DNA from 3 places in the Agrobacterium sp. 20P9.1.2 genome. Region 2 is predicted to be linked to each of the others. Evidence: riboswitches for the same ligand, from Rfam matches in the RefSeq annotation. Region 2 holds a riboswitch; each other region holds the start of a gene.
The links. Region 2 has a riboswitch for thiamine pyrophosphate ahead of AC27VJ_RS15935 (hydroxyethylthiazole kinase). Riboswitches for the same ligand answer to the same signal wherever they lie in the genome.
Positions count from the first base shown of each region.

Region 1: another riboswitch for thiamine pyrophosphate. It lies ahead of thiB (thiamine ABC transporter substrate binding subunit); the one in region 2 lies ahead of AC27VJ_RS15935 (hydroxyethylthiazole kinase).
Region 3: another riboswitch for thiamine pyrophosphate. It lies ahead of thiC (phosphomethylpyrimidine synthase ThiC); the one in region 2 lies ahead of AC27VJ_RS15935 (hydroxyethylthiazole kinase).

Region 1 is NZ_JBYOKI010000006.1:123,778-134,298, forward strand. It holds gene AC27VJ_RS17430 (NAD-glutamate dehydrogenase) at 1-2,950, opposite strand, end outside; gene AC27VJ_RS17435 (CarD family transcriptional regulator) at 3,497-4,069, shown strand; gene AC27VJ_RS17440 (M48 family metalloprotease) at 4,163-5,686, opposite strand; gene AC27VJ_RS17445 (thiamine ABC transporter ATP-binding protein) at 5,960-6,676, opposite strand; gene thiP (thiamine/thiamine pyrophosphate ABC transporter permease ThiP) at 6,673-8,292, opposite strand; gene thiB (thiamine ABC transporter substrate binding subunit) at 8,311-9,324, opposite strand; TPP riboswitch at 9,367-9,476, opposite strand; gene AC27VJ_RS17460 (VOC family protein) at 9,534-9,926, opposite strand; gene AC27VJ_RS17465 (ABC-F family ATP-binding cassette domain-containing protein) at 10,022-10,521, opposite strand, start outside.
Region 2 is NZ_JBYOKI010000005.1:225,834-236,354, forward strand. It holds gene AC27VJ_RS15910 (D-amino acid dehydrogenase) at 1-640, opposite strand, end outside; gene alr (alanine racemase) at 648-1,814, opposite strand; gene AC27VJ_RS15920 (Lrp/AsnC family transcriptional regulator) at 1,941-2,402, shown strand; gene thiD (bifunctional hydroxymethylpyrimidine kinase/phosphomethylpyrimidine kinase) at 2,405-3,205, opposite strand; gene thiE (thiamine phosphate synthase) at 3,202-3,858, opposite strand; gene AC27VJ_RS15935 (hydroxyethylthiazole kinase) at 3,848-4,585, opposite strand; TPP riboswitch at 4,649-4,751, opposite strand; gene iolG (inositol 2-dehydrogenase) at 4,830-5,822, opposite strand; gene AC27VJ_RS15945 (LysR family transcriptional regulator) at 5,973-6,956, opposite strand; gene AC27VJ_RS15950 (FadR/GntR family transcriptional regulator) at 7,035-7,766, opposite strand; gene AC27VJ_RS15955 (four-carbon acid sugar kinase family protein) at 7,769-8,803, opposite strand; gene AC27VJ_RS15960 (iron-containing alcohol dehydrogenase) at 8,978-10,102, opposite strand; gene AC27VJ_RS15965 (dihydrodipicolinate synthase family protein) at 10,114-10,521, opposite strand, start outside.
Region 3 is NZ_JBYOKI010000006.1:18,497-29,017, forward strand. It holds gene AC27VJ_RS16940 (winged helix-turn-helix domain-containing protein) at 1-93, opposite strand, end outside; gene AC27VJ_RS16945 (P1 family peptidase) at 90-1,112, opposite strand; gene AC27VJ_RS16950 (thiazole synthase) at 1,153-1,926, opposite strand; gene thiS (sulfur carrier protein ThiS) at 1,930-2,127, opposite strand; gene thiO (glycine oxidase ThiO) at 2,096-3,091, opposite strand; gene thiC (phosphomethylpyrimidine synthase ThiC) at 3,093-4,916, opposite strand; TPP riboswitch at 5,015-5,126, opposite strand; gene AC27VJ_RS16970 (acyl carrier protein) at 5,296-5,547, shown strand; gene AC27VJ_RS16975 (acyl-CoA dehydrogenase family protein) at 5,547-6,728, shown strand; gene AC27VJ_RS16980 (amino acid--[acyl-carrier-protein] ligase) at 6,752-7,660, shown strand; gene AC27VJ_RS16985 (DUF1839 family protein) at 7,668-8,654, shown strand; gene AC27VJ_RS16990 (glycoside hydrolase family 2 protein) at 8,651-10,521, shown strand, end outside.

The DNA of each region.
Region 1 (10,521 bases), on a different contig from region 2:
ACAGCAGCATGCCGTTGCCGAAAACGTCGCCGGACATGTCACCCACGCCAACCACCTTGAAAGGCGTTGTCTGGATGTCGGTGTCTATTTCGCGGAAATGCCGCTTTACCGTTTCCCACGAACCCCGCGCGGTGATGCCCATCTTCTTGTGGTCGTAACCGGCAGAACCGCCGGAGGCAAACGCATCGTCCAGCCAGAAACCAGCCTCACGCGCCAGACCATTCGCAGTATCGGAGAAGGTTGCCGTGCCCTTGTCGGCAGCGACAACGAAATAGGGATCGTCACCATCCAGCCTCAGCGTATCTGCAGGCGGCACGATATCATCGCCAACGATATTGTCGGTGATCGACAGCAGCGTGCGGATATAGGTCTTGTAGGCATCTTTGCCCGCATTGAAGATTTCATCGCGGTTGCCACCAACCGGCAGGTTTTTCGGGAAGAAACCGCCTTTGGCGCCCACAGGCACGATCACCGCATTCTTGACCTGTTGGGCTTTGACGAGACCCAGCACTTCGGTGCGATAATCCTGCCCGCGATCCGACCAGCGGAGACCGCCGCGCGCTACCTTGCCGAAGCGCAGATGCACGCCTTCGACTTCGGTTCCGTAGACGAAGATTTCGCGGAACGGTCTTGGATCCGGCAGTCCATCCAGAAGCTTCGGATCGAATTTGAAGGCGAGCATCGCCTTTGGCGATCCATCCTCGTTGCGCTGGAAATAGTTGGTGCGCAAGGTCGAATCCACCGCATTGACGTAGCGGCGAAGCGTACGGTCCTCATCCAGATTGGGAACGCCCGACAGTGCCGTCTCGATGGCCTTATGCAGATCGGACAATTTGCGCAGGCGCGGCTTTTCACCCAGCTTCGGATCGAAGCCATGGGCAAACAGCTCGAAAATCTTCGCCGCAATCGCCGGATATTTGAACAAGGTCTCGGAAATATGCTCCTGCGAATAGACGATGCCCGTCTGGCGCAGATAACGCGCATAGGCGCGCAGCACCGACACGTCGCGAACGCTGAGTCCCGCGGCAAGGATCAGCCGGTTGAAGTTGTCATTATCGACAGTGCCATGGAAGGCCGCCAGAAACGCCTCTTCCAGCCGTGGACCATAGACGCCCAGATCGAGCTTCACGCCCTGCTGCACCTTCAACTCCATATCGTGCAGAACGATGGTGCGGGTTTCGTCGCCGCTTACCACGCCGACATCGAAAGTGCGTTCGCTGATGACGCTGAAGCCGAGGTTTTCCAGAAGAGGCACGCGGCGGGAAAGTGGGAGATGGCCGTCGCGATGGAAGATTTTCAGCGATAGCACATCATTGGACTGATCCTCGCGGCGGTAGAACTCGATGCGAACCGGCTCCCCGCCTGCCGTGGCAGCAATATCGGCCATGTCGCCAATCGCCTCGTCCGGCGTAAAGGCTTCCTGATAGGCCTGATCGACATCCAGAACCGGTGCGCCGGAAGGCGAGAGTGCGACGAAATGGTCGATCCAGCGCGCCGCGATATCGCCGACGGCATCTTCCAGCCTGTCCTGCGCCACACGCGGTGTCTTGTCATTGGTACGACCGACGATGAAGTGCACGCGGGCCACTGCGCCCTCCGGGAAGGCCGGGTAATAGGCGGAGATATGGCCGTCATAGACCTGGGCGAGATACTCGCCGATCTTCTCACGCACATAGGAATTATATTCCTCGCGCGGCACGAAAATAATGACGGACACGAAGCGGTCGAAACGGTCGATACGCGGCAGCACGCGCACGCGCGGGCGGTCGCTCAGTTCCATGATCTGCTCGATGAAGCGGATCAGAAGATCGGTATCGATCTGGAAAAGATCGTCACGCGGATAGGCTTCCAGCGTGTTGTGCAGAATGCGGCCCGAATGGCTGTTGGGGTCGAAACCGAAATGATGCTCGACCTCGGCGACCTTGGCACGCAGAAGCGGGATTTGCTTGACTGAATGCGTATAGGCCGTGGCCGTAAACAGACCGACGATGCGCAATTCACCAATGACGTTACCATCCGCGTCGAAACGCTTGATGCCGATATAATCCATATAGGCCCGGCGGTGGACGATGGACTTCACATTGGCCTTGGTGACGATCAGGAAATCCGGGCCATCCAGAAAGGCCAGAATTTCCGGCGTCGTCGTCACCGCATCCTTGCCGAGACGCAGCACGCGCACATTCGGGTCGGTCAGCGTGCCGAGCCCGCTGCCTTCGCCGCGCTCCACCTTGGCATTCTTGCCCTGGCCGGAATAGCTATAGTCACGCATGCCGAGGAAGGTGAAATTGTCGTTGCGCAGCCACTCCAGAAAGGCCACCGCCTCCTTGCGTTCGGACTTGCGACGGCTGGAGCCGCGTTCCTTCAACTCGTCCAAAGCCTCGTCGAGCTTGGCCAGCATGGGCTTCCAGTCACTATAGGCAGACTGTACCTGCGACAAAACGAAGCGGATTTTTTCCTCAAGCGTCTCAGCCGCCTGCGCCGCCACCGGCGCAATGTGAAGCTGGATCAGGCTGACATTGTCCTCCGGCGCATCCTTCTCGGGGTCGGCCAGCCGATATCCCCCCGCCACGCTGGCATCGATCACCATGATCGGGTGCACGGCGAGATAGAGGCTGCGGTAGCTGCTGGTCACCTCACCCATGACGGAATCGTACAGGAAGGGCATGTTCCGACCGATAACCGTCAGAACAGTGACCGGAACATCACGCGGCGCAACACCCTCTACTTGGGAAATACCAATATAGGGCTTATCCTTTTTCCAACGCGAAAGTTCTTCCGCCGTATGGCGGGCAGCAAATGCCAGCATTTCGGGCGAATAATACTGAATATCGTCGGTGCTGGCACGTCCGAAGACGGTTGCCGGGTCTATGAACGGCGCGCCGGATGCTTCCGCCAGTTTTTTGGATTTTTCGAGTTGTTTGTCGCGTTTTGGATTGTTCCGGTAGCCCATTTTGTCTTTTTTCCTCCCGAAGGATGAGGGTTTGTGAAGAAAATCGAAAAATATCGTCGTCTTCGTCAAAATCGAATCGGATATTGGCGCGGAATTATGAATAGTTTAAGTGGGCATCAATGCTTTAAACGAGGTAGGCAAAATTTATTCGATTGAAATTGCAACTTCCTGCCGCGCAGACCATTTTAGAAAGTATCAATTGCCTCGTTTCTGTTAACGACCGGGCGACCCTATTGTGACGCCATAGTCACGGTAGAAGCAAATTATTGATTTCCACGTATTTTTGTGGTAGACCAGAAAAACTGATCCACAGCGTGGCATTTGCGTGCCCAAAAACACCACGAAAGCAACTCATCACTTGCACGCGGTTTCCGTGACATATCGATTGTTTGTGTTGTCGACCTGCGGGTTGCGAGATGAATTATTTTTGAGCGCACGTCTGTACCAGTACGAAGTCACCTGACGGTTTCCCCCGTCTCATCCGGGCCTGACCGACCCGACCCCCGGAAACCCCCGGGTGTATGTAACAGGGAGTTTTTAGAACGAATGACGACCCAGCAGAAAAAATCTCCAGCGCGTCACGGTTTCAAGACCGGCGAAGCGATCGTTTATCCCGCTCACGGTGTCGGTACCATTTCGACAATCGAAGAACAGGAAGTTGCGGGCATGAAGCTCGAACTCTTCGTCATTGATTTCGAAAAAGACAAGATGCGCCTGAAAGTTCCGGTAGCAAAGGCTGTCAGCATTGGCATGCGCAAGCTTTCCGAAGGGGATTTCGTTGAGCGCGCACTGAAGGTTGTTCAGGGCAAGGCTCGTGTGAAGCGCACCATGTGGTCGCGTCGCGCGCAGGAATATGATGCAAAGATCAATTCCGGCGACCTGATCGCAATCGCTGAAGTGGTTCGCGATCTCTACCGCGCCGAAAACCAGCCGGAACAGTCTTATTCCGAGCGTCAGCTTTACGAAGCTGCTCTCGACCGCATGGCGCGCGAAATCGCCGCCGTCAACAAAATGTCCGAAACGGAAGCCGTTCGTCTGGTTGAGGTGAACCTCAACAAGGGACCGAAGCGCGGCAAGGCCGTTGAAGAAGAAGATGCACAGGAAGACGAAGCCGCATAAGCATAAGCGTCTTCCATTTCAGTCTTAGAGGACCCGGCCTTTGAATTGGTTTCCCGCATAGTCCAGCGGATGCCAATTCAAAGGCCGGGTTTTTTATTCGGCTATGATCTTCACGCGCTCGCCCGGCTGAATGACCGATGTCGCGCTCATGGCGTTCAACACCCGGAAGAGCTCGATCTTGCGGTCAGTGCCCATCATGCGCGCTGCCAGTGAGGCAACCGTATCACCCGGCTTGGTGATGACGACGCGCACGCGCAGCGGCTTCAAAGCAGCAATTTCACTCGGCGTCATCTTGCGGAAACTGGTGCGCAGCACATTGGCGACGCTATCCAGCTGCGCACTGCCCTTCGGCACCGCCGTCAGGAAGCGGAAAATCTGCTGGCCCACGCGGATAACGGTGACATCGAAATCCCATTTATCGGCTGTCGCGCGCGCTGTCGCTGCAGGCAGCCCGTTGATTTCCGTCTCCCGCACCGTTTCCGGCACCAGACCAGCAACCCAGCCGCTGGTCAGATAATTGGCAAGGCTTGTCTGCTTGGGATCGGCAACACCATCGAAACGGATCGCCATTTCGCCGGGGCCCGTCGCCAGAACCGCCTCAACCTTATTGTCGATCTGGAACCCATCAGGCACATCAAAACGAATGCCGAGCGTTCCATGCAGGAACGTATTGCCGCGCACATAGCCTTCCTGCGGGCTGTCGCCATACAGCAGGCCATCAATACCGTTGAGGAACCAGTCACGACCCTTGTCGCCAACCTGTCCCTCCTGACCGAAGGCACGGGCATGCCGCTTGGCAAGCTCGATACGCTGCGGCGTATTGGGGTGGCTGGACAGGAAGTCGAGGCTCTGGTCGCTATCAGGGTCTGCGGAGGTGAAGCGTGCATAGGCCGCCATGGAATCCAGGAAGCGCGGCGAGGCATAGGGGTCGTAACCCGCCTCACCCAGCATCCGCACGCCGATGACATCCGCCTGCAATTCCTGCTGACGCGAGAAGGCAGCGAGGCGCAGCTTGCCGCGTGCAAGCGCCTGCTTGCCGGCCAGATCGCTGGAAAGCACTTCCGCAACCACACGGCTGGCGATGACTTCCGCTTCTTCGCGGCGCTGGCGCTCGATGCCGTGATTGGCGGTAACGTGACCCATTTCATGTGACAGGACCGCAGCCACTTCCGAGGCATCATTGGCAAGCGCCAGAAGTCCGCGCGTCACATAGAGATATCCGCCCGGTAGCGCAAAGGCGTTGATGGCAGGGGAGTTGAGAATGGTGATGCGGTATGATTGCTGCGGATTTTCCGAGACCGCCGTCAGCGCACCGGCAATGCGCGCGACCAGACGTTCGGTCTTGTCGTCGTGATATTCGCCGCCATAGCTCGCCACGATGCGAGGATGCTCGCGGGCACCCATCTGCGCGCGCGGATCGTTCTTCTGCACCTGCTCCACGGTCTGCGGATTGTCAGACGGCTTGAGCGTCGACTGATAGGAGGGGCTGAACAGAGACTGGCAAGAGGACAAGACAAAGCCAGCGGTCGCCAATGCCACCGCGCGCCTTACCAACTTGCCCCTGCGCCATACATTCTGACCGGAGGTGTGGCCCTGCGGGGCCTTCACACACGTCATCATCCTGCTCGTCTGCTCCTAACGTTCCTGATCATCCGTTAATTGCAGACCAGAATACCATATTACCCCTAGGGGCAGTTGAATGCGCGAACAAAGAAAACGATCCATCATGTGAAAATATTTCAAAAGGAACAATTGTTCGCATAGTTTTCAAGCAGTTGTTTAAAATGCGCAAGTGCAAAAATAACGCATCGACGTTGTGATTTCGCATGACTTGCCAGCGACCCGCGTCGAAATTGTGACGCAACCACGCCGACTGTTAGGCAGAGCAGCCTACACAGTCAGAAAGGCTCTGATCTCATTCACGTGTGTCGCCGCAAAGAAGTCTTCCGTGCGACCCTGATAGAGAACTTGCCCGTTGGACAGAAAGACCACCTTATCTGCCAGACGGCGAATATCGTCCGGATGATGGGTGACGAGAAGAATGGTGTTCTTCATCTCTTCATGCAGATCTTTCAAAAGAACCGCCATGCCGGAGCGCAGACCGGGATCGAGCGCAGCAAAGGGCTCGTCCAGCAACATGACCGCCCGTTGGCGCACCAGGGCTCTGGCAAGCGCTGCCCTTTGTCTTTCCCCGCCGGACATTGTGGAAGGCAGGCGTTTTTCAAAACCGCCAAGCCCCACCCGCTCCAGCGCGCCTTTGATGGCGGCCTTATCTTCACTGGAAAGTCTAAGAGACGGGCTGACGCCAAACCCGACATTGGTGAAGATATCCAGATGGGCAAAAAGATTATTGTCCTGAAAGATCAGCGACACTGGCCGCTCTGAAGGGTCGAGGCCGACCATATCACGGCCATCGATCAAAACCCGGCCTGCATCCGGCGCTTCAAACCCGGCGATGAGATTGAGAAGCGTGGATTTTCCCGATCCCGATGGCCCGACCACCGCCGTCACCTTGCCGCGCTCAAAGCCGCAATCCAGCGCAAAATCCTGATGGCCGAGTTTCAGACTGACCCTATCGAGGCGTGCGCCCCACTCCTGCGCATTCATGCAACCGCTTTCGATGACTGACGGGACACGCCACCTGCTGCAAGAACAAGGCAGATGACCCCGAGGATGAAGGCGTAACCCGCCGCGTCATTGGTTCTGTAACTGCCCATATTGCTATAGACGAGCCAGGGCAAAGTCACGAAGCTTTCCGATCCGAACAGCGCGACCGCACCGAGATCGCCGAGCGAAAGCGCCATGGCAAAGGAAAACGCCATCGCCGCCGGTCGCCACAAGACCGGCCAGTCAATAAGACGAAACCGTGAGAAACCGGCAAGGCCGAGACTGGCGGACAGGCGCCCGCTGCGGGCCTGGTGGGTGATAAAGTCAGGTTCGAGAACGCGCATGACGAAAGGTAATGCCATCAGCATATTGATGGCGGCAACCAGCGCCGGCGCAAAGAACGCCACGTCACCAAATGATCGCAGCAGCAGAAACCAGCCGCTTCCCAGCACCACCGGCGGCACCAGCAGCACCAGAGATGACCCCGTGCCCATCGCCGTGAAGAATGTTCTCAGCACAAAGCCAGCCTGTCTGCGCATTCTGATCGCCTGCCGGGCGCGAATGAGTGCGACGGAGACGGCAAGCGCAAGCGATGCCGAGATAAGCGCAATCAAAAGACTGGTAAAGGCCGCCTGCCGGAAGCTGGGGGCAGACAACAGCCGTGAGAGATCAGCAGAAATACCCGATACAGCAACAGCAGCCAGCGGCAAGCCGACCAGGATCAGCGCCAGCAGAATGATCCCGCCATCCCAAAGGCGCGACCCGAGCGCTTCGCCATCCAGACGTTTCACGGCCCGACCCTGCGTCTGCGCCTCCGCATCCGCCGATGGCAGAAGCGCCAGCAAGGCCAGAAGAATCCCCGTCACGACGATCTGCATCAGTGCCAGCGCAATCGCCCGCGCGGGATCGAAATCGAAGCGTAGCGCCTGATAGATCGCGACCTCGATCGTGGTGGCAGCAGGCCCGCCACCCAGCAGCAGAACAAGGGTAAAACTGGTGGCGCAGAGCATGAAGATCAGCCCCGCCACACCCGGCAGCAACCTTGCCACGGCTGGCCATTCAACAAAGCGGAAGGTGGAAACGGGGCCCAGACCAAGGCTTGCTCCCATACGCCAATATTCCCCCGGCACCCGCTCCAGCCCGGCCAGAAAAAACCGCACGGCCAGCGGCAGATTGAAGAAGACATGCGCAATGAGAATGCCAGACAGCCCGTAGATGCTGAAAGGCTGCTCTGCCCCTGCCGATAAAAGAAGCGTATTGAAAATGCCCTGCCTGCCCCAGATCGCAATCAGCCCCAGCGCACCGACAATGACAGGCAACCCCATCGGCACCGCCATCAGGCGGATGATCCAGATGCGGCCCGGAAAATCTCTCTGCCGGGCAAGTGCAAGCGCCACCGGCAATCCGAGCACAATGGAAAAGACCGTGGAGAGCGTCGCCTGCCACAGGGTAAAGCGCAGAATTCCCAACGTATAGGCATCCAACAGGCCTGCAGAAGCGGCACCCGTATCGAAAGACAGCAGCGCCGCGACAGCAAGGCCCATGAACAGAAGAACAGCGGCAAAGGCCACCGCTCCGCTGTAGATAAACCTGCGACTATCGCGACGCTCGATCATGATCGTTGGCGACCGGGCTTATTTCACGCTCATGGCGGCAAGCCATTCATCGATCCAGGCTTTGCGATTCTTCGCCACCTCTTCGGGCGACATCAGATACGTCTTGGTGGGCTGTACCAGCTTGGAAAACGCATCCGGCAAAGGTGCGGACGTTGCGGCAACCGGCATCATCCAGTTGTTCTCAGGGATGGCATCCTGAAAACCGGATGTGAGAACGAAGGCGAGAAACTGTTTCGCCAGCGCCTGTTCCGGCGCATTCTTCAAGATGCCCGCTACTTCGATCTGGATATAATGCCCCTCTTCGAAGGCGGCTGCCTGATAGCGCTCGCTGTGTTCCGCAACCATGTGATAGGCAGGCGAAGTCGTATAGGACAGAACCATCGGCACCTCACCCTTGGTGAAGAGACCATAGGATTCCGACCAGCCGGGGGTGACGGTCAGAACACGGTTCTTAAGCTTCGCCCAGGCTTCCGGTGCCTTGTCGCCATAGACGGATTTGACCCAAAGCAGCAGGCCGAGACCCGGCGTCGAGGTGCGCGGATCCTGAATGGCGATTTTCTGCGCGGGATCGCCCTCCACCAGTTCTTTCATGCTATTCGGCGGGTTTTTCATCGTCTGCGTGTCGTAAACCACGGCGAAGTGGCCGTAATCATAGGGGACGAACACATCGTCCTGAAAGCCGCCCGGCACCTTTGCCGCAGATGCATCGACGCCCGAAGCCTCGAACAGTCCGGTCTGCTTGGCTTCGGCAATCAGGTTGGTGTCGAGACCGACGACGACATCGGCCTTGGAGCCGGGGCGTTCCAGTTTCAGCCTGTTCAGCAGCGCCACACCATCGGCCACGCCGACGAAATTGACCGTGCAGTTGCAGGTCTCTTCAAAAGCGGCCTTGACCTTCGGGCCCGGTCCCCATTCGGAAACGAAGCTCTCATAGGTGTAGACGGTGAGCGTCTTCTTCTCCTGCGCCACGGCAAGGCCAGGCAGCAACAGGGAAGTAGCCAACAGCGAATGAAGGAAAATACGACGATACATCAACAGCACCTCCTCGAAATGACAACGGGAATAGGGCGCCATGGATGGAAGCCGTCTAATCCCTCCGCCGGTGTTAACCGGATCAGGTTCTTCGGGTTGGCAGAGCCTCTCAGCCTTGTCCCGCAAAGGACAAAGCACCCCGTTAGATCAAGGCAAGATGTAATCGCAGCGCTAACGCTTTGCAAGCCGGCTTTCTATCAGGCCCAGCGTCAGCTCTGGCCGCTCATATGCACCAGCTCCCAGACATGGCCATCCGGGTCCTGAAAGCTGCCTGCATACATGAAGCCATGGTCCTGCACCGGCTTCCACTCTGCCCCGCCGGATGACAATGCGGTGGCAATCATCTGGTCGATCTCCTCACGGCTTTCCGCAGACAGGCAGGTCAGTACTTCCTTGGTGCGGCTGGCATCGGCAATCTCGCCATTGATGAAATCGCGGAAGCGCTCTTCCTGAAGCAGCATGACGAAAATATTCTTCTCGACGATCATGCACAGCGTGCGTTCGTCCGAATATTCCGGATTGAAGCTGAAACCCAGCGCGGTGAAAAAGGCCTTCGAGGTCTCGATATCCTTGACCGGCAGGTTGACGAAAATCATACGCATGTCTGGCTCCTCCATAAGACAATAGGAAAGCCCAAATAGGCTTTCCTGTCAAAGACGGATGACACGCACAAAATCCGACACGTCGAATTGCTTTTTTAGCTCTCCAGCTCTTCGCGCAGCATTTCCAGCTCCAGCCACTCTTCTTCCATGGTCTCGAGCTTCTGCCGCAGCTTCGACATTTCTTCAGCGAGCTTGTTGAAGGCCGTCGGGTCTTTGGCGAAGAGATTGGGATCGGCCATGCTCTCTTCGCGCTTGGCGATCTCTTCCTGCGCCTTTTCCATTTCCTTGGGCAGATTCTCCAGCGCAAATTTCTGCTTGAAGGAGAGTTTGCCCTTCGCCTTCGAAGGCTCGGCAGCGGAACCGGACGAGGCGGAAGCCTTGGCCTTTTCCTGCTTTTCGGCCTTTCGCTTCTCGTCCGAGGCTCCCTTGCGCTGCGCCATCATGTCCGAATAGCCGCCCGCATATTCGATCCAGCGTCCGTCAGGCGCGTCCGGGTTGGCGGGCGCAATGGTCGAGGTCACGGTACGGTCGAGGAAGTCACGGTCATGGCTGACGAGGATGACGGTGCCGGAAAAACCGGCGACGATTTCCTGCA
Region 2 (10,521 bases):
CCTGCTCGGCCAGTTTCGCCAGTTCTGTGGTGAACATGAAGCAATCACCGGTCTCATCGCCGGGCAGACGCAGACCGCCAACGATCTTGTCCTTCGAGGCCGCAAGGCCCGGCTCCACCGCCGCGCAACCGTCTCGGTCCAGAATTTCATAAGCCACGCCGCCAGCCTTCAGCACCGCGACATCCTTGCCGATGCCATCAAACTGTTTTTGCGTGCGGAAAACTTCCAGCGTGCCCTGGGTACGCTGGTCGTATTGAATGCCGGTCTCTTCCCGCAGCGCCATCAGGCAATCGCGGCTGTATTCGGCAACTCGCACCATGCGGCTTTTGTTGATGGAATAACGGGCAGACGTGCAGTTGCGCAGCATCTGCGATATCCAGCGCCATGCGGCAGGATCGACGGTGGGGCGGATGATCAGCGGCGCATGTTCCATGAACAGCCATTTCATGGCCTTCATTGGAATGCCGGGCGCGGCCCAGGGTGAGGAGTAGCCCGGTGAAACTTCGCCTGCATTGGCAAAGCTGGTTTCCAAGGCCGCCGCAGGCTGGCGGTCAATCACGGTCACCGAATGACCGGCCTTTGCCAGATACCAGGCGGATGTAACGCCGACGACACCGGCTCCAAGAATGACGATATTCATATTGCTCTCACTCGTCTGCATTCGTTGCATCGCCCGTGGCGACAGGTATGTCTGGCTGAATATAGGTACGGCGATAACGATGGCCGAGACCGGTCAGAATTTCATAGGCAATGGTACCGGCATCCTCGCCAATGTCTTCCAGCGATTGATCTGGCCCTATCAATTGAACGAGACTGCCATGGGTCAAGGTTCCCTCCGGCAGCGCGGAAATATCGAGGCTAATACTGTCCATCGATACGCGCCCGGCAATCGGCAGGCGCACGCCTTTGAAATAGGCCGCTCCCCTGCTGCTCAAAGAACGAGGAAGGCCGTCCGCATAACCGGCGGCAATGGTCGCCAATCTCGTTTCACCCGTGGTGCGCAGCGTGCCGCCATAACCAATCAGCGTGTCAGCGGGAACCGTCCGCGTCTGCACAACGGCCACATCCAGCCGCACTACCGGCTTCATCGGGTTCGGCCGGACGGTGGAAGGTGCGCCGCCGTAGAGCGCGATACCCGGGCGCATCACGGCATTGTGGTAGTCTGCACCCAGAAAGATACCGCCGGAATTGGCAAAACACACCGGCACATCTGGAAACATCGCAGCCGCTTCGCGCATCACATCAAGCTGCGATCCATTGGCCGCATGCTCGGGCTCCTCCGCGCAGGCCAAATGGCTCATGATGAAGGTGATCGAGATGTCGTTCAGAAGGCTCGCAGAGGTTTTCAGCGTTGCGACTTCTGAAGGCGCCATGCCGAGCCGCGACATGCCGGTGTCGATCTGGATTGCTGCTGGCAGTGTCTTGCCAAGTATTGCGGCATGCGCCGACCATTGCGCCAGTTGCTCCAGAGAGTTGATGACGGGCGTAATGTTCATCGCCGCGCAGGATGTCTCGTTGCCGGGTTGAAGGCCGTTCAGCACTAAGATGTCCGCATCACCGGCAATGCGAAGACGCAGCGCGATGGCCTCATCGATATGGGCGACGAAGAAGTAACGGCAACCAGCATTGTAGAGAACAGGCGCGACCATATCCGCACCAAGACCATAGGCATTGGCCTTGACGACAGCGCTGGTCACGGAATTCGGGGCCATGGCCCGCAGCATGAGGTAATTGTCGCGAAGCGCGCCGAGGTCTATGGTCAGATAACCGCTGGCACCACCGCTCGCCTTCTGGCGATTGATCGTCATGTCCATCGTCGTTCCCTTGTTATTTTCCAACAAGACTATTGCAACGATCATCGAATTTTCGCAGTTTGATGCGTGGATCATTCGAAGATTGACGCTCAGGCGCAATTTTCGACGGCTAAATGGAATGATTTTATGTCGGCTTTGGACGCTACCGATCGTCACATCATCCGCGTGCTTCGGCTCAACGCCCGTATCAGCAATGCGAAGCTGGCCGCAGAAGTGGGCCTGTCACCATCCGCCTGTCTGCGGAGGGTGGATATTCTGGAGCGGGAAGGTGTCATTCGCGGCTACACGGCGTTGACGGGCAGTGCCGCAGGCGGCGAGGTTATTTCGGTCATCGTGCAGATCACGCTCGACCGGCAGACGGAGGATTTTCTCAATCGCTTCGAGCATGCGGTGAGAAGATACCCCGAAATTCGCGAGTGCTACCTGATGACCGGTGGGTCCGACTATTTCCTGCGAGTGGAGGTGGAAAGCGCGGGCGATTTCGAGCGGGTTCACAAGGAAATACTCTCGAAACTGCCCGGCGTCTCCCGCATTCACTCCAGCTTCGCCATTCGCAATGCGCTGGCAAGCCCGAAGCCGAGGGCCTGATGTCAGGCGCTCCACCAGCGATAAAAATGGTGCACAGGCCCATGACCTTGGCCGACATGCAGGTCTCTGCCCGCCGCCAGCGCCCCTTGTAGATATTCCTTCGCCAAACCAATCGCGTCCGCCAGGGGAAAGCCCAGCGCCAGATTTGCGGTAATGGCCGATGCCAGCGTGCAGCCTGTGCCATGGTCATTTCGGGTATCGATGCGCGGCATGGAAAATTCCTGCATGCCATCGCCATCCAGCAGCAGATCGACACTCTCAGCGCCGCCGCCATGCCCGCCTTTGATCAGAACGGCGCGAACACCGGTGCTCAATATTGCTTCGGCTTGACGGATCACCTCCTGCCTGTTCGTCGCAACCGGCTGGCCGCTTAAAAGTGCGGCTTCCGGCAGGTTTGGGGTGGCGAGTAGTGCCAGAGGCAGTAAGGTGCTGCGAAGGCTTTCAATGGCATCTTCCTGCAGCAGACGGTCGCCTGATGTCGCCACCATCACCGGGTCCATGACGACAGGACGCCCCACATCGCGCAGCTTTGCAGCAATCGTTTCGATGGTCTTACTGCGCGAAACCATGCCGATCTTGACTGCACCGATATCAAGATCCGAGAAAACCGCGTCCATCTGAGCTGCGATCATGCTGGGCGAAACATCTTCGACAGCAGTCACACCCTTGGTATTCTGGGCGGTGATGGCGGTGATGACGCTGGCACCATAGACGCCGAGCGCGGAAAAGGTCTTCAAATCGGCCTGTATGCCCGCGCCGCCACCGCTGTCAGACCCGGCAATCGTCAAGGCTATAGCTGTCATCGGCGTGCCTCCAGCGCAAGGTCCACCTGACGGCGGAAATCAGCCGTTGCCGCTGCAATATCGACGGCGCGGAACAAAGCGGTGATCAAGGCGACGCCGTCAGCACCCGCGTCGATTACGGGGCCGACCTTCTCCAGCGTAATACCAGCGATAGCGCCGACGGGCATCTCCGGGCAAGCATTGCGAAGATAGGCGCGCAGGTCGCGAAGCCCCTCCAATCCTACCGGCGCGTCCGGATTCACCTTTGAAACGGTCTCGAACACACCGCCGATGCAGGCGTAGTCCGCAGGGGCTTTGACAGCACGCTCGGCATCGCCCATGTTCTTCACGGTCAGGCCGATAATGGCATCCGGCCCCAGCAGTCGTCTTGCTGTTTCCACGTCCATATCGTCGGCACCCAGATGCACACCATCTGCGCCGGACGCCAGCGCCGCATCGACACGGTCGTTGATGACGAGAGGAACGCCGGTTGCCTTCAGCGCATCCACCATCAGGCGTGCTTGCTCGATCATGTGTCGGGTCGAGGCGTGCTTGTCGCGATACTGGATGATCGTCGCACCGTGCCGTGCCGCAACGGCAGCCAGTTCCGGCAAGGGTGCGATATCTGCAAGCGAGGCATCCACTAAAGCGTTTAGTCGGTAATCAATTTTCATCGTGTTCGATCCTCGCAAGGGAAAGAATGTCGTTGGCGTTGATAGAGTCCAGCGCATCTAGAAAGGCCGCTTCGAAAGTGCCGGGGCCGCGGGCGTGTTTTGCTGCAAGTTCTGCCGATACACCCGTCACCGTCAGCGCTGCCGTTGCCGACAGCAGTGGGTCCGGTTCTACCGCCATGAAAGCGGCGATCACTCCGCCGGAAAGGCAGCCGGTGCCGGTAACTTTCGCCATCCATGGATGGCCGTTGAGAATCTTTGCGTTTCTGGTCCCATCGCGAAAGACATCCTGTGGGCCGGTCTGGATGCGCAATGCTTTGCCGACATCGCCAATAACAGCCATCTCCGCCGCATTGCCGCGCACGATGGTCGGCTTGAGGGTGATGAGTTCATGGGCGAAATCCAGCCGCGAGGGTGAGTAATCGCAATGCACGGGATCAATGATCCAGGGTTTGCCCCCGGCATTCGCCACCTCCACTGCCATGCGAATGACCTTGCGCCGCGCGGCATCCAGGGTGCCGAGATTGATGGTGAGAGCATCGATCTTGGAAATGAAGCTCTCGATTTCCTCTTCGGACGACGTCATTGAGGGGATGCCGCCCACGGCGGTTATGCCATCGGCGGTGAACTTTTGAACGACGGTGTTCATCAGGCAATGCACCCGGGGCCGTCGTTGCCGCACCCGCGCCAGCAGCTCTGCCGCACTCTGTGCCGTTGGAAAACTCGCCATAGGTCTCTGCACTCCAGATATGATCACGGAGACCCGAGTCGAGCGGAGAAGAGAAAAGCTGGCCAATGGCGACTGTTCCGTTCCTACGCCGGCATGACCCGGATCAGGTTCAAGGGTCCGGCTCAGCGCCATCTCAGCATCGTCAGATGCTCCCCTCGGAATGTCTGGAAATTGTCGTCTTTTGTGCCTGCTGTCAATGGCAGGTAAAGGCGGAGCTGCACGGCCCCGCCTTTGTGTCGAGTGATCAGGCGATCTGGACGACCACTTTTTCACGCGCGGATTTCAGTGCTGCATCGGCCAGTTTCAACGCGATCAGGCCGTCCTGTGCGGAAGGCGAGGGTGCGGCGTTGTTTTCGATGGAATCGATGAAGGCTGCGATTTCTGCGGCATAGGCGGCGGTGTAACGCGTCATGAAGAAATCATGCAGCGGCGGGCGGGTGTAGCCATCCTTTGTGGCCACCTCAATGGAGACCGGGCGCTGATTTTCGGCAGCAACCGAGCCCAGCGAGCCGTGCACTTCAATGCGCTGATCGTAGCCGTAGGTGGCGCGGCGCGAATTGGAAATGATCGCCTGGCGACCGCTGGCGGTGGTCAGAATGATGCTGGCGCTGTCATAGTCGCCCAGTTCGCCGATCTTCGGATCGACCAGAACGGAGCCGGTGGCGAAAACGCTGACGATCTCTTCGCCCAGCAGAAAACGGGCGATGTCGAAATCATGGATGGTCATGTCGCGGAAGATACCGCCGGAGACCTTGATATATTCCGGAGGCGGCGCGCCGGGATCACGGCTGGTGATGGTCACCATCTCGACCTTGCCGATTTGGCCGTCATCAATGGCCTTGCGAACGGCGCGGAAATGCGGGTCGAAACGGCGGTTGAAGCCGAGCATGATTTTGGCGCCGGTTTCCTTGACCACATCGATGCAGGCCTGTGCGCGGGCAACATCGAGATCAATCGGCTTTTCGCAGAAAATCGCCTTGCCGGCGCGGGCAAATTGCTCGATCAGATCGGCATGCGTATTGGTCGGAGTGCAGATGATGACCGCGTCGATATCGGGGTTGGCCAGAACCGCGTCGATAGTGCTGATTTCGCAGCCGGTCTCATCCGCGATGGCCTGTGCTGCCTCCTGAAAGGCATCGACCACGGCCACCAGTTTCGCGCGCTTGTCGGAAGCAATCGCTTTTGCGTGCACTTTTCCGATGCGACCCGCACCCAGCAAAGCCAATCTCGTAACCATCGTTTCCTCCCGATCTGGTTAACTGGAGCTGTCTGTCGTTATGGCTTCGTTTGGAACGCCAATGCGAACAATCAGCCCATTTGGAATATATGTTCCATCTTGCTAGAGCGCCGTTTCATGCATGTCAAGCGGCGAGCAGTGCGTCCAATCTCAGATTATGCTGGCCAGATTATTGTGCTTGCGAAAGCCGGGAAGGGTCTGCGCGCGCTCTTCCAGCGAATGAATAAAGTTCTGGATTGTTGCGGGCAATGGTTGTCCCGTCGCGGTGACGACACCCCAGTAGAAGGGAATGTGGAACGCTAGAGGCACAACAGCGACACCGTCTATCGGCAGGCCGCTGATCGTCACCGATTCTACAATGGCGACACCCAGCCCCGCCCTTGCCAGAGACAGCGAAACATAGGTCGCATTGCTATCGACCACATCTTTCAAGGCGATATTCTGCTTCTGGAATGCCTGTTCTATTCGCATTCTAAGCCGGTATGGATTGGCCGAAGCGATGATGCGGCGTTCTGCAAGATCCTGCGCGGAAACGATGGTTTTCTGGGCCAGTTCATCACTGGAAGCGACGATAGCTACACAGGGGACTTCACCGATCCAGTGAACGTCCAGACCGGGATTATCCAGCGGCAGGCTGGCTATGCCAATGTCGGCGGTGCGCGCAACAACGGCCTGCACGACGTTTTCAGATGCCGTGCTTTGCAGATGCACATGTTTTGGAAAATGCTCTTCGGGAATATCTTTGAGAGCCAGCGGCACGAGACTCGCGGCAAGGGCCGGAATGGACGCGATCTCGATTGGTCGGGCCTCATCGCTTTCAATGTGGCGCGCCCGTTCACTGATGGTGCGAAGCCCGCCGAGAAACAGTTCTGCCTGGGCAAAAAACGCCACGCCCTGTTCCGTAGGTGCGATGCGCGGACCGTTGCGGTGAAGCAGAACGAAGCCGATTTCCTGTTCCAAATCCTGAATAAGGCGGCTGATGACGGGTTGGGATTTTCCGAGCGCTTTGGCAGCGCCTGTCATGCTGCCGATGGACACCACCGCGACGAAGGCTTCGAGTTGTCGCGTGTCGAGATACTGCTCTATCATTTCGCCACCTTCGATGGTCTGGTCGCGATTTTTCGCGTCTGACATGCTTTATGACAGGTGTCGTGATTTCTGACCATCCGCCTGTGCGTGTGGGCGAGGTGCGTGCTTGTGGATAAGCGGAGCTTACTCGTTTTCCTGCGAGGCGAGTTCCGGCTTGCGGCCTTCGAACAGACGCGAGCGGGAGCCATGCAGGTGCTGGCGCATCAGGCGACGTGCCAGATCGGAATCGCGGTTTCGGATGGCCTCGAAGATCGCGGCGTGTTCGTCATAGACATGCTGGAGACCAAGAATGGAATTTTTGAGCGAAAGGCCGTGGAACTGCATTCCAACGGCAATATGGTCCTTCAGCGCTTCCATCGCGGTTGAAAAATAGGTGTTGCCGGAAGCCTTGGCGATGGAGAGGTGGAATTGGAAGTCGGCATCTTCACGGTGCCGCTGCCGGTTTGTCGCTTCTTTCAGGGAAGCCAGTGCACGGCTGATATGGGCAAGTTCCGATTCGCCATAGCGCTCTGCGGCACAGGCCGCAGCCTCGGGCTCCACCGTCATGCGGAATTCGTAGCAGTTTTGGAGATCAGCGATATTTTCGAGGGGGCTGAAACCGAGTGCCTGTTTGACGCCGATACTGCGCACGAAGCTGCCAGCGCCCTGACGAGAGTAGACAAGACCTTTGTCGCGCAGCTTTTTCAGCGCATCGCGCACGATGGGGCGTGATACCTCGAACTCGGCGGCAAGATCATGCTCGGTCGGCAGACGCTCGTCATTCTTGTAGGCACCGGATTTGATGGCATGCTGAAGCCGCTCGTAAACGACGTCGCTCAAACTCTTGCGATGAGAAACCTGTTCTATCGCCCCCATATTTACGCTTCCCCTCCTGTTATGGTCTCAGCCAGTCGGAGAAGTGTGTCTTCCGATCCAAAGCCGCCTGATTTGGTAATGTAGAAGGTGCCATTAAATTCGGCAACGGGTAGGCCCGGCAAAGCCTCGCCTGCAAAGCCAAGCACATGAAGTCTCTGATCATCGAAATAGGCTTCTGCCGTCGCCCCGCCAGACAGCAGGATCGTATCGCCGACATGGGCATATTCTGCAACGCTGGCAGCCAGTGCGCTTGCAACCTGCAAGGGACGGACTTCGGTTTCGGATGGCACGGCCTGTATGAGGGTGATGGATGCGCCGCGATGCTCTTCTGATGCCAACGCGGCAACCCCATTTGGCGCAGGAACATAGAGAAGATCAGGACGCGCGGCTCTTAGACGTTCAACCTGTGCAAGGGTAATGGGGTCGCGTGAACCGATTGCCATGAGGATTCGTCTGGTGGGGTAGGTAAGGGGGGGAAGATAGCTTTCACCAGCAATCGCCTTTGCCAGCGAAAGTGCGCCCACCATCAGTTCATCTTCCTCAATGGTATCAGCGGCGTCGCGCATGTTCTGGGGTGTCAACGTATCTGGAAACCGGCATCGGCGTGCCAACGCTCCAAGGCGTTCTGCAATGGAGATAGGTGTATCCACACCAAATCCATCGATCATGCCGTCTGAGACGATGCGGCCAAATTCCGGAATTCCGGGCAGGACTACAGCGCGCTCGAAGGCGAGTGCAGCAAGTTCGGCCTCCAGATTGCCCTTCAGGCGAGAGTCCACCTTCTTGAACAGACGGATGCCTGGCTTCAGCGCGGCCTTCATGCAGGCGATACGGCTGGCCGCGTCATCAGCCGGAATTTCCCGGCTGCGCGTCGTTAGGGTTATAACGTCTGCATCGCTGTCGAGTGCTTCGGCGATGAAGCGATGATCGGCCACAACGGTGACTTTATGGCGGCTGGCAGCGAAGGGTGCTGCGGTGTCCAGCGCGCCCGTCAAATCGTCTGCAACGATCAGAAGTCTGTTGAAATGCCTGTTCATTGCTGTGGTCATTCCTCACGTGCAAGCGCGCCAGAATACGGTCGCGGCTGTTTGCGCCTATCTCCCCACCTGCGTCATCCTCGGGCTTGACCCGAGGACCTATTCCCGTTGCAAACATCGAAACGTTGGCAGATGCTCGGGACATGCCCGAGCATGACGACGGTGAGCATCGCCTTAGTATGCCGCCTTATAAATCGACAACACGTCGTCCACGGCCATGTCGCGGGGGTTGTTGTTCATCAGGCGGCGGATGGCGTGCGCCTCTTCTGCCCAGTTCGCCAGGTCGGCTTCCTGTGCCTTGTGGGCCGAGAGCCGCATTTCCACGCCCAGCGCCTTGCAGAAACCGTAGGCTGCTTCCAGAACGCCTTCCGGTTCATTGGAAACCGCAAGGCCCAGCGCTTCCAGCACCTCGGCGGTCTTATCGACATGCACTGGCACGTTATAGGCCAGCACATGCGGGAAGATGATGGCGTTTGCCAGACCGTGAGGCAGCCCAAGCCGGGTGCCAAGCGGGTAGGCCAGCGCATGACCCGCTGCCGTATTGACGGGGCCGAGACAAATACCGCCGTAATAGGAGGCCAGCATCATGCCCGCACGCGCTTCGGTGTCTTTGCCATTCTGAACCGCGCGGGCGAGATATTTACCGACGAGGCGGATGCCCATGCGGGCGTAACCGTCTATCAGGTCATGCGCATTGATGTTGGTGAAGGCTTCCACGCAATGCGCCATCGCATCGATGCCCGTTGCCGCCGTCACCGCCGGTGGAACAGACCATGTCAGTTCCGGGTCGAGAATGGCAATGTCGGCCAGAAGATGCGGGCTTTCGACCGCCTTTTTCGAGTGGGTGCTGCTGTCGGTAATCAGCGCGCGAATACCGGCTTCGGAACCCGTTCCCGCGGTGGTGGCGATTTGCGCCAGACGCGTGCGTCTGCCTGCAACCTTGTTAGGGCCAACGACATCATCAAGAGACTGTTCGCCGTCCCACAATGCAGCCACCAGTTTTGCGACATCCAAAACAGAGCCGCCGCCAAGGCCGACGACGAGGTCGGGTTTCAGCGACCGCGCCACTTCGATGGCAGCATCCAGCGCCTTGTCATCCGGCTCCGGCGGTATGTCGGAGAAGACTTTGACATCGCCGGTAAGCTTCAGCCGGTCAGCGAAGCCGACCGTATGTTCGGTTGCGATGACCAGCACGCGCTGTGCGCCGTCTGCCCATTCTCCAAGCTTGCCGGAGGCACCTGCGCCTATTTCAAGGCGCCTGGGTTGATGCAGGGTAATTGGCCGTGCCATGGCATCCATGAGCCCGCTCCTTATTGGTTTTCAAGCGCGTCCATGCGCGCCCAGACGGTTTCTCGTTCCGCATCGGAAAGCTCGATGAGGGGAGGATGCACCCGCAGCCAGCCGTTATCGCCGCGACGCTTGGCAACCATGGCCTTGACGGTGGGAAGTTGCACATAAGTGTTGGTAAGCTCACGCCATGCAACAATGTGATCCTGCGCAGCCTTGACCACCGCTTCCTTGCCAGCGACGTTCCAGTTGTCGAAGACGATGCGCAGATCGGATGCGACGAGGTTGGAGCTGGCAGTAATGCAGCCCGCACCACCCACTTGCAGCAGTGGCAGCAGCACGGGGTCCGCACCGGCCAGAACGCCGAAGCCGGGGAAGGCGGCGACCATGGCCTTCATGTTTTCCAGATCGCCAGAGCTGTCCTTGATGCC
Region 3 (10,521 bases), on a different contig from region 2:
CAACTGGATTTTGCCCCGTCCGAGTCTATCATTTGGCGGAAAATCGATCCGCAAAACCGTTTTTAGCGGCATTTTCTCGGTTTGATCGCTCATTCGGCACCTGCTCCGAAATGATCCCGCCAGGATTTTTGCGCGCCCTCATGCGTCAAGGCCGTGGCCTCATAAACGCCACGGGCAATGGCACGGCTAACGACCATGCCCGCAAGATGGCAAAGCTCGGCAAAGTCACTCGCGGCATTCATGGGTTTCTGACAGGTCGCAGCGGCAAACATGGTGTCGCCATCGCTGGCAAGATGTGACGGCAGAATGGCGCGGGCGAGCCCGCCATGCGCCATGATCGAAAGCCGGTGCGCCTGCGCTTTCGTCAGCACGGCATTGGTCACCACTGCACCAATCGTCGTTGCCGTTAGCGTTACGCCTTTGATGCGCATGGCCGTGTCGGCAGTTGAAAACTGGGGCGGTAAGCCAAGCCCGCCGAATTCATCGTCACGCTCGAAGGGGGCAGCCCAGAAATGCTGGCTTGTTCCCACAGTCGCGGAGCCCATAGCATTAACGGCAACTATGGCCGCAACCTTATGGCCGCCCGACGTAACGGCGCTGGCAGAACCCAGCCCACCCTTGAAGGTCGCCGTGGTCGCGCCCGTCCCAGCCCCGACACTGCCAAGCGCAAAGGGCTGGCGAGTTGCGGCCTTGAAAGCATCATAACCCATATCGCGATAGGGCGAATGCAGGCCCCAATCCTTGTTTCCGCCATTCAGCAAATCCATCAGGATCGCCTGCGGCACGATGGGAATGCGGGTCGATCCGACCGCAAAGCCACGCCCGATCTCGCGAAGGCCCGATTGCACACCGCCTGCAGCATCCAGGCCGAAGGCCGAACCGCCTGAGAGCACGAAGGCATCGACCACCTCTACCGTCATGGATGGGTCGAGTAGCGCCGTATCCCGCCCGCCCGGTGCACCACCGAGAACGGAGCCGGAGGCGATGGCCGGTTGGTCAAAGACGATGGCGGTAACACCCGATCCGAGTTGGAGATCGGTGGCATGACCGACAGCCACACCATCGATATCGGTCAGCAGATTGTGCATGTCTGGGTACCTCTTGAGGCTCATGCCTGCCGGTATCCCGCCCTCACCTCATCTTGTCAACGGCTCAGGAAAACACCGCCTTGCCAATCACAGGCGTGGATGGCACCGCCATGTCGCGCGGCTCCAGCATGCCTGAGAGATAGGCCTCGCGCCCAGCCGTCACCGCTTTTGCAAAGGCGCCAGCCATGATGACCGGATTGCCCGCACCCGCCACCGCCGTATTGAGCAGCACGGCATCGTAACCCAGTTCCATGACGGTCGTGGCATGGGATGGCCGTCCAAGACCCGCATCGACAATCATCGACACATCCGGGAAATGGGCGCGCATGGAGCGCAAGGCGGTGATGTTCAGCGGCCCCATGGCGCTGCCGATGGGTGCGCACCAGGGCATAAGCACCTTGCAACCCGCATCCACAAGCTTTTCCGCCACCACCAGATCATCGGTTGTATAGGGAAAGACCTCGAAACCATCATCACTTAGAATGAGGGCCGCTTCCACCAGTGCAAAAACATCCGGCTGAAGCGTATCGTGATTGCCGATCACCTCCAGCTTGATCCAGTTGGTCTTGAACACCTCCCGCGCCATCTTGGCCGTCAGCACCGCTTCCTTGGCGGTGTGGCAACCCGCCGTATTGGGCAGAATGTTGCGGTCCAGCTCGCGGATGAGCTCGAAAAACTGCCCACCCTGCTTGCCACCCGCCGTTTCGCGTCGGAGAGAGATCGTCAGAATATCGGTCTTGCTGGCGCGCACCGCATCCGCAAGCACGGCGGGCGAAGGGTAACGAGCAGTGCCGAGCAGCAGCCGTGATCCGACCTCGCGTCCATAGAGTTTCAACATCGCCTATCCTCCCTGCATGGGTGAAAGAACTTCGATCCTGTCGAATTCCTTCAGCCGAAAATCATCGCGGTCCTGCGCATGGACGAGATCGCCATTGACCGCTGTTGCCAGCCAGTCGCCTTCGTAGTCAAGCACGGTCAGCAGTTGCGAAAGCCTGTCGGTAGCAAGATCATGCTCTTGCCCGTTGACGAGAATTTTCATGGGAAACCTCCTTTGACATCATAATATCGGCGGCCTGCCGCGCCATGGCTGGCGACAGCAGAAACCCGTGCCGATGGGCACCGTTGATAAACAGCGTGCCGCCCTCTTCCTTGATAGCGGGAAGATTGTCGGCAAAAGCGGGGCGGATGCCGGTGCCCGTTTCGATGATCTGCGCCTCACCAAAGGCAGGGTGCAGCGCGTAAGCCGCATTCAGCAACTCCATCATCGAACGGGCGGTGATCGGCCCCGCCTCATCCGTTTCGATCATCGTCGCGCCCACCATGAAACGCCCCGCTTCCCGCGGCACGATGTAGAGCGGAATGCGCGGGTGAAGCAGCCGCACGGGACGGGAGAGCGTCACCTCACCGGTAGAGAGATAAAGCATCTCGCCACGCACGCCGCGAAGGCCGGTAAGCTTGCCGGTCTGTGCCGCGCCGGTGCAATCAATGACGTGATCAAATTCACCTTCATCCATCGCCTCGCCGCCGAAGTGAAAGCGGACACCCATCGACACAAGACGCTCATACAGTGCCGAGAGAGCCAGTCGCGGATCGAGATGCCCCTCGCCTTCGAAGAACAGTCCAGTCCGAAACCGACTGGCGAGATCGGGCTCTAGCGCCGCAATCTCGTTCTCATCCATCCAGCGATAGCCTGATGTGCGAGAAGCGAAACGCGAAAGTTCTGACTTGTCCCGTGCGGGTGCGACGACCAGTGTGCCGTTTCGTTTGACCAGTCCCGGCGTGGCCTCGTCCCACCAGTCCATTGCCGATTGGCCGAGTGTGACAACGGCTTCCTCGGCGCTTTCCCGCTCACACCAGGGTGCCAGCATGCCCCCCGCATACCAGGACGCACCGCGCCCCGGTTCGCTTGCAAGATCGCAAACCGCGACCTCCATTCCATGTCGGGCAAGCTCCAGCGCAGCCGTCATACCGGCAACACCTGCTCCCTTTATGAGAATGCGCATCTCACTCACCTGCTACCGGCTTTTCCAGCGGCATATAGAGATCACCGCCCTGCTGGAATTTCTGTGCCATGGCCTCCAGACCTTCCTTTTGCGCCTCGGCGCGGATGTCGTGCGAAATGCGCATGGAGCAGAATTTCGGCCCGCACATGGAGCAGAAATGCGCCACCTTATGCGCCTCCTTCGGCAAGGTCTCATCATGGAAGGACCGTGCCGTTTCCGGGTCGAGCGACAGGTTGAACTGGTCTTCCCAGCGGAACTCGAAACGGGCGCGCGACAGCGCATTGTCGCGGATTTGCGCTGCCGGATGTCCCTTGGCGAGATCCGCAGCGTGAGCGGCGATCTTGTAGGTGATGACACCGACCTTCACGTCGTTACGATCCGGCAGGCCGAGATGCTCCTTCGGCGTGACGTAGCAAAGCATGGCCGTGCCGAACCAGCCGATCATCGCCGCACCGATGCCTGACGTGATGTGGTCGTAGCCGGGCGCAATATCCGTGGTCAGCGGCCCAAGCGTATAGAAAGGCGCTTCGCCGCAGACCTTCAGCTGCTTGTCCATGTTTTCCTTGATCTTGTGCATCGGCACATGGCCGGGGCCTTCGATCATGACCTGACAATCTTTCGCCCAGGCGATCTGCGTCAGCTCACCCAGCGTTTCCAACTCGGCAAATTGTGCGGCGTCATTGGCATCGGCAATCGAGCCGGGGCGCAGACCATCACCAAGCGAAAACGACACATCGTAAGCGCGGCAGATGTCGCAAATCTCTTCGAAATGCTCGTAGAGGAAAGACTCCCTGTGGTGATGCAGACACCACTTGGCCATGATCGAGCCGCCACGCGAAACGATGCCGGTAACGCGATTGACGGTCAGCGGAATGTAATGCAGCCGCACCCCCGCATGGATGGTAAAGTAGTCCACCCCCTGTTCGGCCTGCTCGATCAACGTATCGCGAAACACCTCCCAAGTCAGGTCTTCGGCAATGCCATTGACCTTTTCCAGCGCCTGATAGAGCGGAACGGTTCCGATCGGCACCGGCGAATTGCGAATGATCCATTCGCGGATATTATGAATGTTGCGGCCGGTGGAGAGGTCCATGACCGTATCACCACCCCAGCGGATGGCCCAGACCATCTTGTCGACCTCATCCGCCATGGAGGAGGTGACCGCCGAATTGCCGATATTGGCGTTGATCTTGACGAGGAAATTGCGACCGATGATCATCGGTTCTGCCTCGGGGTGGTTGATGTTGGCGGGAATGATCGCCCTGCCCGCAGCAACCTCCTGGCGCACAAATTCCGCCGTGACGAAATCGGGGATATTCGCGCCAAAACTTTCGCCATCCCGCACCAGCTTTTCCTTGGCAGCTTCGCGGCCAAGGTTTTCGCGGATGGCAATGAACTCCATTTCCGGCGTGATGATACCGGCGCGGGCATAGGCAAGCTGCGTTACTGCCTTGCCATCCTTCGCTTTCAGCGGCTGGTGGCGTAGCGGAAACTCAGGCGTCAGGCGTTCGCCCGTCGCGAAACCATTATCCTCCGGTTTGACGTGGCGACCCTCGTAAGCCTCCACATCCCCCCTTGCGACAACCCAGTCATGGCGCAGGCGCGGCAGGCCGCCTTCGATACTGACAGCGTGAGACGGGTCGGTATAGGGACCGGAGGAATCGTAGACCGTAACGGGTGGTTCGCCCGCCGTGGGATGCACGGCGATTTCGCGCATGGGAACGCGGATGTGAGGGTGGATGATGCCCGGCTTGTAGACCTTGGTCGAAGCAGGCAGCGGACCTGTTGTAACGAAAGGAGAGAGATTTTTAGCGGCAATGTTCATCGTGAGGCTCCAAAGCAAAAACAGTGGAGACCCAGTTCGAGCTTGAAGACGAAAAACCACGGGACGAATAGCGATGGATTCGGCAAGGCCGAACTGCTGTTCCCGCGTTTGCACCGTCCCTACGCCAGTATGAACTGGATCAGGTTCAACGGGTCACTGCGCGCTCTAGCAGTATCTCAGCCCCTTGCCGGGACCCCCCTGGTGAATGCCTCAATCAAAAACCTGACATGGAGTTTTGTCAAGTTGGCATCTGCGGTATGTTTCATAAGGGCGGGAAGTCACCACAAATTAACCTCGCCATTTATTGGAATGTTATTTTTTCGCGATTAACTCCAAGAATGCGTTATGATGACGCTCTATCTGAGGGAGACTATTGAGAATGAATTCAACAATTCGTGAAATACTGTCGAAATTCGGCCAGCTCCCTGTGCCTGTCGATACAATTGCAGACGAAGCTGATCTTTATGCAGCCGGACTTTCTTCTTTCGCATCAGTACAGTTGATGCTGGGAATTGAAGATGCTTTCGATATCGAGTTTCCCGACAGCATGCTCAATCGCAAGTCTTTCGCCAGCATCAAGGCCATCGAAGACACGGTAAAAGCCATTCTCGACGGCAAAGAGGCGGCATGATGAACGTGTCCGTTGCCCCACCGGATTCAACGCTGGCTGCACGCGCAGCGCGTGTCGCCTCCATCGCCGCGCAGCATGCGGACGATGTGGACGCCGCAGCACGTTTTCCGAAAGAGGCGGTGGACGCCCTTCGGGCCGAGCGCCTGCTCGGCATTCAGATTCCCGTTCATCTGGGCGGCGAAAGCGCCGATCTCAGGCAGATCGCCGATATCTGCTGCATTCTCGGCCAGTCCTGCTCCGCAACCGCGATGATTTTTGCCATGCACCAGATCAAGGCCTCAAGCCTTGTGGAACATGGCGAGGAAAGCGCGTGGCACACGGGTTTCATGCGGCGTCTGGCCGCCGACCAATTGCTGATCGGCTCGGCCACGACCGAAGGCGGCATTGGCGGAAACCTGCGCAACTCGATTTGCGCCATCCATGTGGATGGCGACAGCTGCACGCTGGAAAAGGACGCGACCGTCATTTCCTATGGCAGCGAAGCGGATGCCATCCTCATCACCTCGCGGGCGCATGCCGATGCAGCGCCTGCCGATCAGGTGATGACGGTGTTTCTGAAAGACCAGTACAGTCTTGAAAAGACCCATGTCTGGAACACGCTGGGCATGCGGGGCACCTGCTCCGATGGCTTCCTGTTCAAGGGCAAAGCGCCGTCTGAACAAATCTTTCCCAAGCCTTTTGCGGAAATTGCGGCGCAATCCATGCTGGCAGCCTCACATCTTTTGTGGAGCGGCGTCTGGTACGGCATTGCAGCCGACGCCGTTTTGCGGGCACAGGCTTTCGTGCGCGCAGCGGCCCGCAAATCCCCCGGCGTGGCACCTCCCGGCGCCATCCGTCTGGCGGAAGTGTCCAACAAGCTCCAGATCGTCAAATCCAACGTCATTGCCGGTCTGAAGGCCTATGAGGATACCAAGTCCGATCCGGACAGGCTGATGTCCATGGGCTTTGCCATTGCCATGAACAACGTCAAGATCTGTTCGTCGGAAACCATTCTGGAAATCATCAATCACGCCATGCTGATCTGCGGCATCATGGGCTACAAAAACGGTACGCCCTACAGTCTCGGACGACATCTGCGCGATGCGCACTCGGCGCAACTGATGATTTCCAACGACAGAATTTTAAGCAACTCCGCCAATCTCCTGCTCGTGCAGAAGCAGGACACAAGTCTTTCGATATAACTCTGGCCTTTCAGGATAAAACCATGGACATGCAAACTACGTTTTTGGATCGCCTGTTCGACAAGGGCCTGCTGATCGATACCGGCGTAGATGGCCTTTATGGCCGCAGCGGCCAGTTTGAAGACGTGATTGTCGCCTTCGAGCGCCTGATCGACAAGGTCGGCGGCGGTGACAAGGCGGAAGCCATCCGTTTCCCGCCCGGCATCAACCGCGCCTACTTTGAAAAAAGCGGCTATATGAAAAGCTTCCCGCAGCTGGCTGGCACAGTCCATTCCTTCTGCGGCTGCGAGCTGGACCACGTCAGCCTGCTGAAAAGCATGGATGAGGGTAGCGACTGGACGAAAGACCAGAAGATCACCGATATCGTGCTGACGCCTGCGGCCTGCTACCCGCTTTATCCGACCATCGCAAAGCGCGGCAATCTGCCTGACAATGGCGGTCTCTACGACATCCAATCCTATTGCTTCCGCCATGAACCATCCAAGGACCCGGCACGCCAGCAGCTGTTCCGCATGCGCGAATATGTGCGCATGGGCACGGAAAGCGACGTCACCGAATTCCGCCAGCTGTGGATGGATCGCGGCGTGGAGATGATGGAAAAGATCGGTCTCGATGTGAAGATCGATATCGCTAACGACCCGTTCTTCGGGCGCGCGGGTAAGATGCTGGCCAACAACCAGCGCGACCAGAACCTGAAATTCGAACTGCTGATCCCGGTTACATCCACGACCAATCAGACCGCTTGCATGAGCTTCAACTACCATCAGGACGCATTCGGAGCCAAATGGGGTCTCAACCTTGCGGATGGTGCTGTTGCCCACACCGCCTGCGTCGGCTTCGGGCTGGAGCGCATTGCACTGGCGCTGTTTGCAAAACACGGACTGGATGTGGAAGCATGGCCGCAGTCTGTGCGGGACACGCTTTGGGGCTGAGGACGGTATGACGAGTATTTTTCCGGCCTTGAGCGCTGACACCTATGTTCAACATTCGCTTCATTCATTGGAGCGCATGTGGCCGGAAACCAATTGCTATGTCGATCTATGGATCGAGCTTCTGGCCGCGAGCAATCTGCCGCCGGAAGCCATGCTCGGCTTCACGCTCACCCAGGATTTCGAAGGCGACCAGTTCACCTTCTTCAAGGTACCGCTGGAAGATCTTGAGGCGCTTTATGGCATCCGTGTCACCGAACTGGCGATCTTCGACAGGCTCGAAAGCCATATCGAAACGCAGTTGCGGCGCGGGCGCATCTGCCTGATCGAGATGGACAGTTTCTACATGCCGGATACGCACGGCACCGCCTATCGCAAAGAGCATGGCAAGACCACCGTCGCCATCAACCGGATGGATCTGGAAAACCGCAGGCTGGAATATTTCCACAATGCCGGTTACTTTGCACTGGAAGGCGATGATTTCTCCGGCATTTTCCAGCACCACCTGACAGAGGACGATCTTCCCTTTCTGCCCTATACGGAATTCGCCAAATTTCCCGAAAAGCCTGTTGGCGACAAGGAAAGGCTAAGAGCGGCGGACCGACTTCTGCTTCAGCATTTCGAGAGACGCCCGAAGAGCAATCCGATCAGGGCTTTCGCTCAAGTCTTTCCAAAGCAGGTGGAAAACGTGGCTGACCGGCCCTTCGGCTTTTTCCATAAATATGCCTTTAACACGCTTCGCCAGCTCGGTGCCAATTTCGAACTCGCCGCCAGCCATCTGGAATGGCTGGGTGGCGAACAGCGCTTTGGCCAGGCACCGGCCCACGCGCTTCGCATTTCGGAAGTGGCAAAAACCGTGCAATTCCAGCTTGCCCGCGCCATTGCCCGCCGCAAGTTCGAAACACTCGCAACCGTGCTCGACCCGGCCATCGCAGCCTGGGACGAGATGATGGCGGAACTGGAGAGCAGGCTCAGCAACACAAGCGAGGCGGCGTGACGGCAGCATCCGTTTTCCACGCTGCGAATGGCCAATCGCTCAGCGAGGGATGGACCTTAACGCTGACGGAACGCGATGCCTATCTGACGCCGGTCGATATTCCCATCGATGCCGACGAGATGACGGCACCCGTTCCCGGCACAGTTGCGCAGGCGCTGGAAACGCTCGGAAAATTTGATCGACTCAATCCACAGCCATTGAATACGCAGGACGCATGGTACCGGCTGACACTGGTGTCTGATGTGGTCGGTCCAGCCAGATTGCATTTCGAAGGACTGGCGACGATTGCGGAGATTTTCCTCAATGGAGAGCTTCTCGCCCATTCCACCAGCATGTTCGAAGCGCTTGATATCCCTTTCGAACAGACCGGCGCGGATGAACTCGCCATCTGTTTTCGTGCCCTTGCGCCCCGTCTGGAGCGACCCGGCCCACGGGCGCGCTGGCGTCCGCAGATGATGAATTCGCAAGGCCTGCGGCTGGTCAGGACGACAGCGCTTGGCCACATGCCCGGCTGGTGTCCGGAGATCCATGCTGTTGGCCCATGGCGTCCTATCCGCCTGATCCGCGAGAGCGAGCGCGTTTTCGACGTGCTGTCATCTCGATCGGAGCTTGAGGCCGATGGAACCGGAACTCTGCAATTGGCTGTCCGCTTGCAACGAGATGCTTCGGCTGTCGAGATACATTGCGCAGGCCATTCCGGAAGGATGGACGCGAAAGGCGATGGCACCTTTGAAGGTCAGTTGCGATTGGCGGACATCGCACCTTGGTGGCCGGCAACGCATGGCACGCCTGCCCTTCACGACGTCGGTCTTCGCATAGAAGGGCAGACATATCCTCTCGGCAAGACGGGGTTTCGCCGCATTGAGATAAACAACGGCGCAGATGGCAAAGGCTTTGGCCTGAACATCAACGGTGAGCCGATTTTCTGCCGGGGTGCGGTCTGGACCAATGCCGATATCGTGCGGCTGCCCGGCACCACCGGAGATTACGAGCCCTGGCTGCGACTGGCTGCTGAGGCTGGCATGAACATGATCCGCATTGGCGGCACGATGGCTTATGAGACGCCGGACTTTTTCAAGCTTTGTGATCGATTGGGCCTCATGGTCTGGCAGGACATGATGCTGGCGAATTTCGATTACCCGGCTAAGGATGAGGCATTCCTTGCCCATATCGAAGCGGAAATCTCGCAGCTTCTCACGAATACCGCACTCTCCCCCTCGCTGACCGTGCTGTGCGGTGGCAGCGAAATGTATCAGCAGGGCGCGATGCTGGGGCTTTCCGAACAGTTCTGGAAAGGTCCGCTGACAGAAGAAATCCTGCCCGCCCATGTCCGGCGGTTGCGGCCTGATATCGCCTATGTCCCCAACTCCCCTTTCGGTGGAGCTCTGCCCTTCGTTCCGAACGAGAAAGTCGGTCATTACTACGGTGTCGGTGCCTATTGCCGGCCGCTGGAAGATGCGCGCCGTGCCGATCTGCGCTTCGCCGGAGAATGCCTCGCCTTCGCCAACGTCCCGCAGCAACGCACGCTGGACAAGCACCTGCCCGCAAAGCCGGTGCACGACCCGCAGTGGAAAGCCCGCGTGCCCCGGGACCGCGGCGCGTCGTGGGATTTCGAGGATGTACGAGATCACTATCTCAAGCTGCTTTACGAGGTGGAGCCATCCACCCTGCGCCGTGAGGATGGTGAGCGATATCTCAACCCTTCGCGCGCCGTCAGCGCTGAAGTCATGGAAGCGACATTCGCGGAATGGCGCCGCAGCGGATCGTCCTGTCAGGGCGCTCTGGTCTGGACATTGCAGGATCTGTTGCCCGGCCCCGGCTGGGGCGTGATCGATGCGACGGGAGAACCGAAGGCGGCATGGTATGG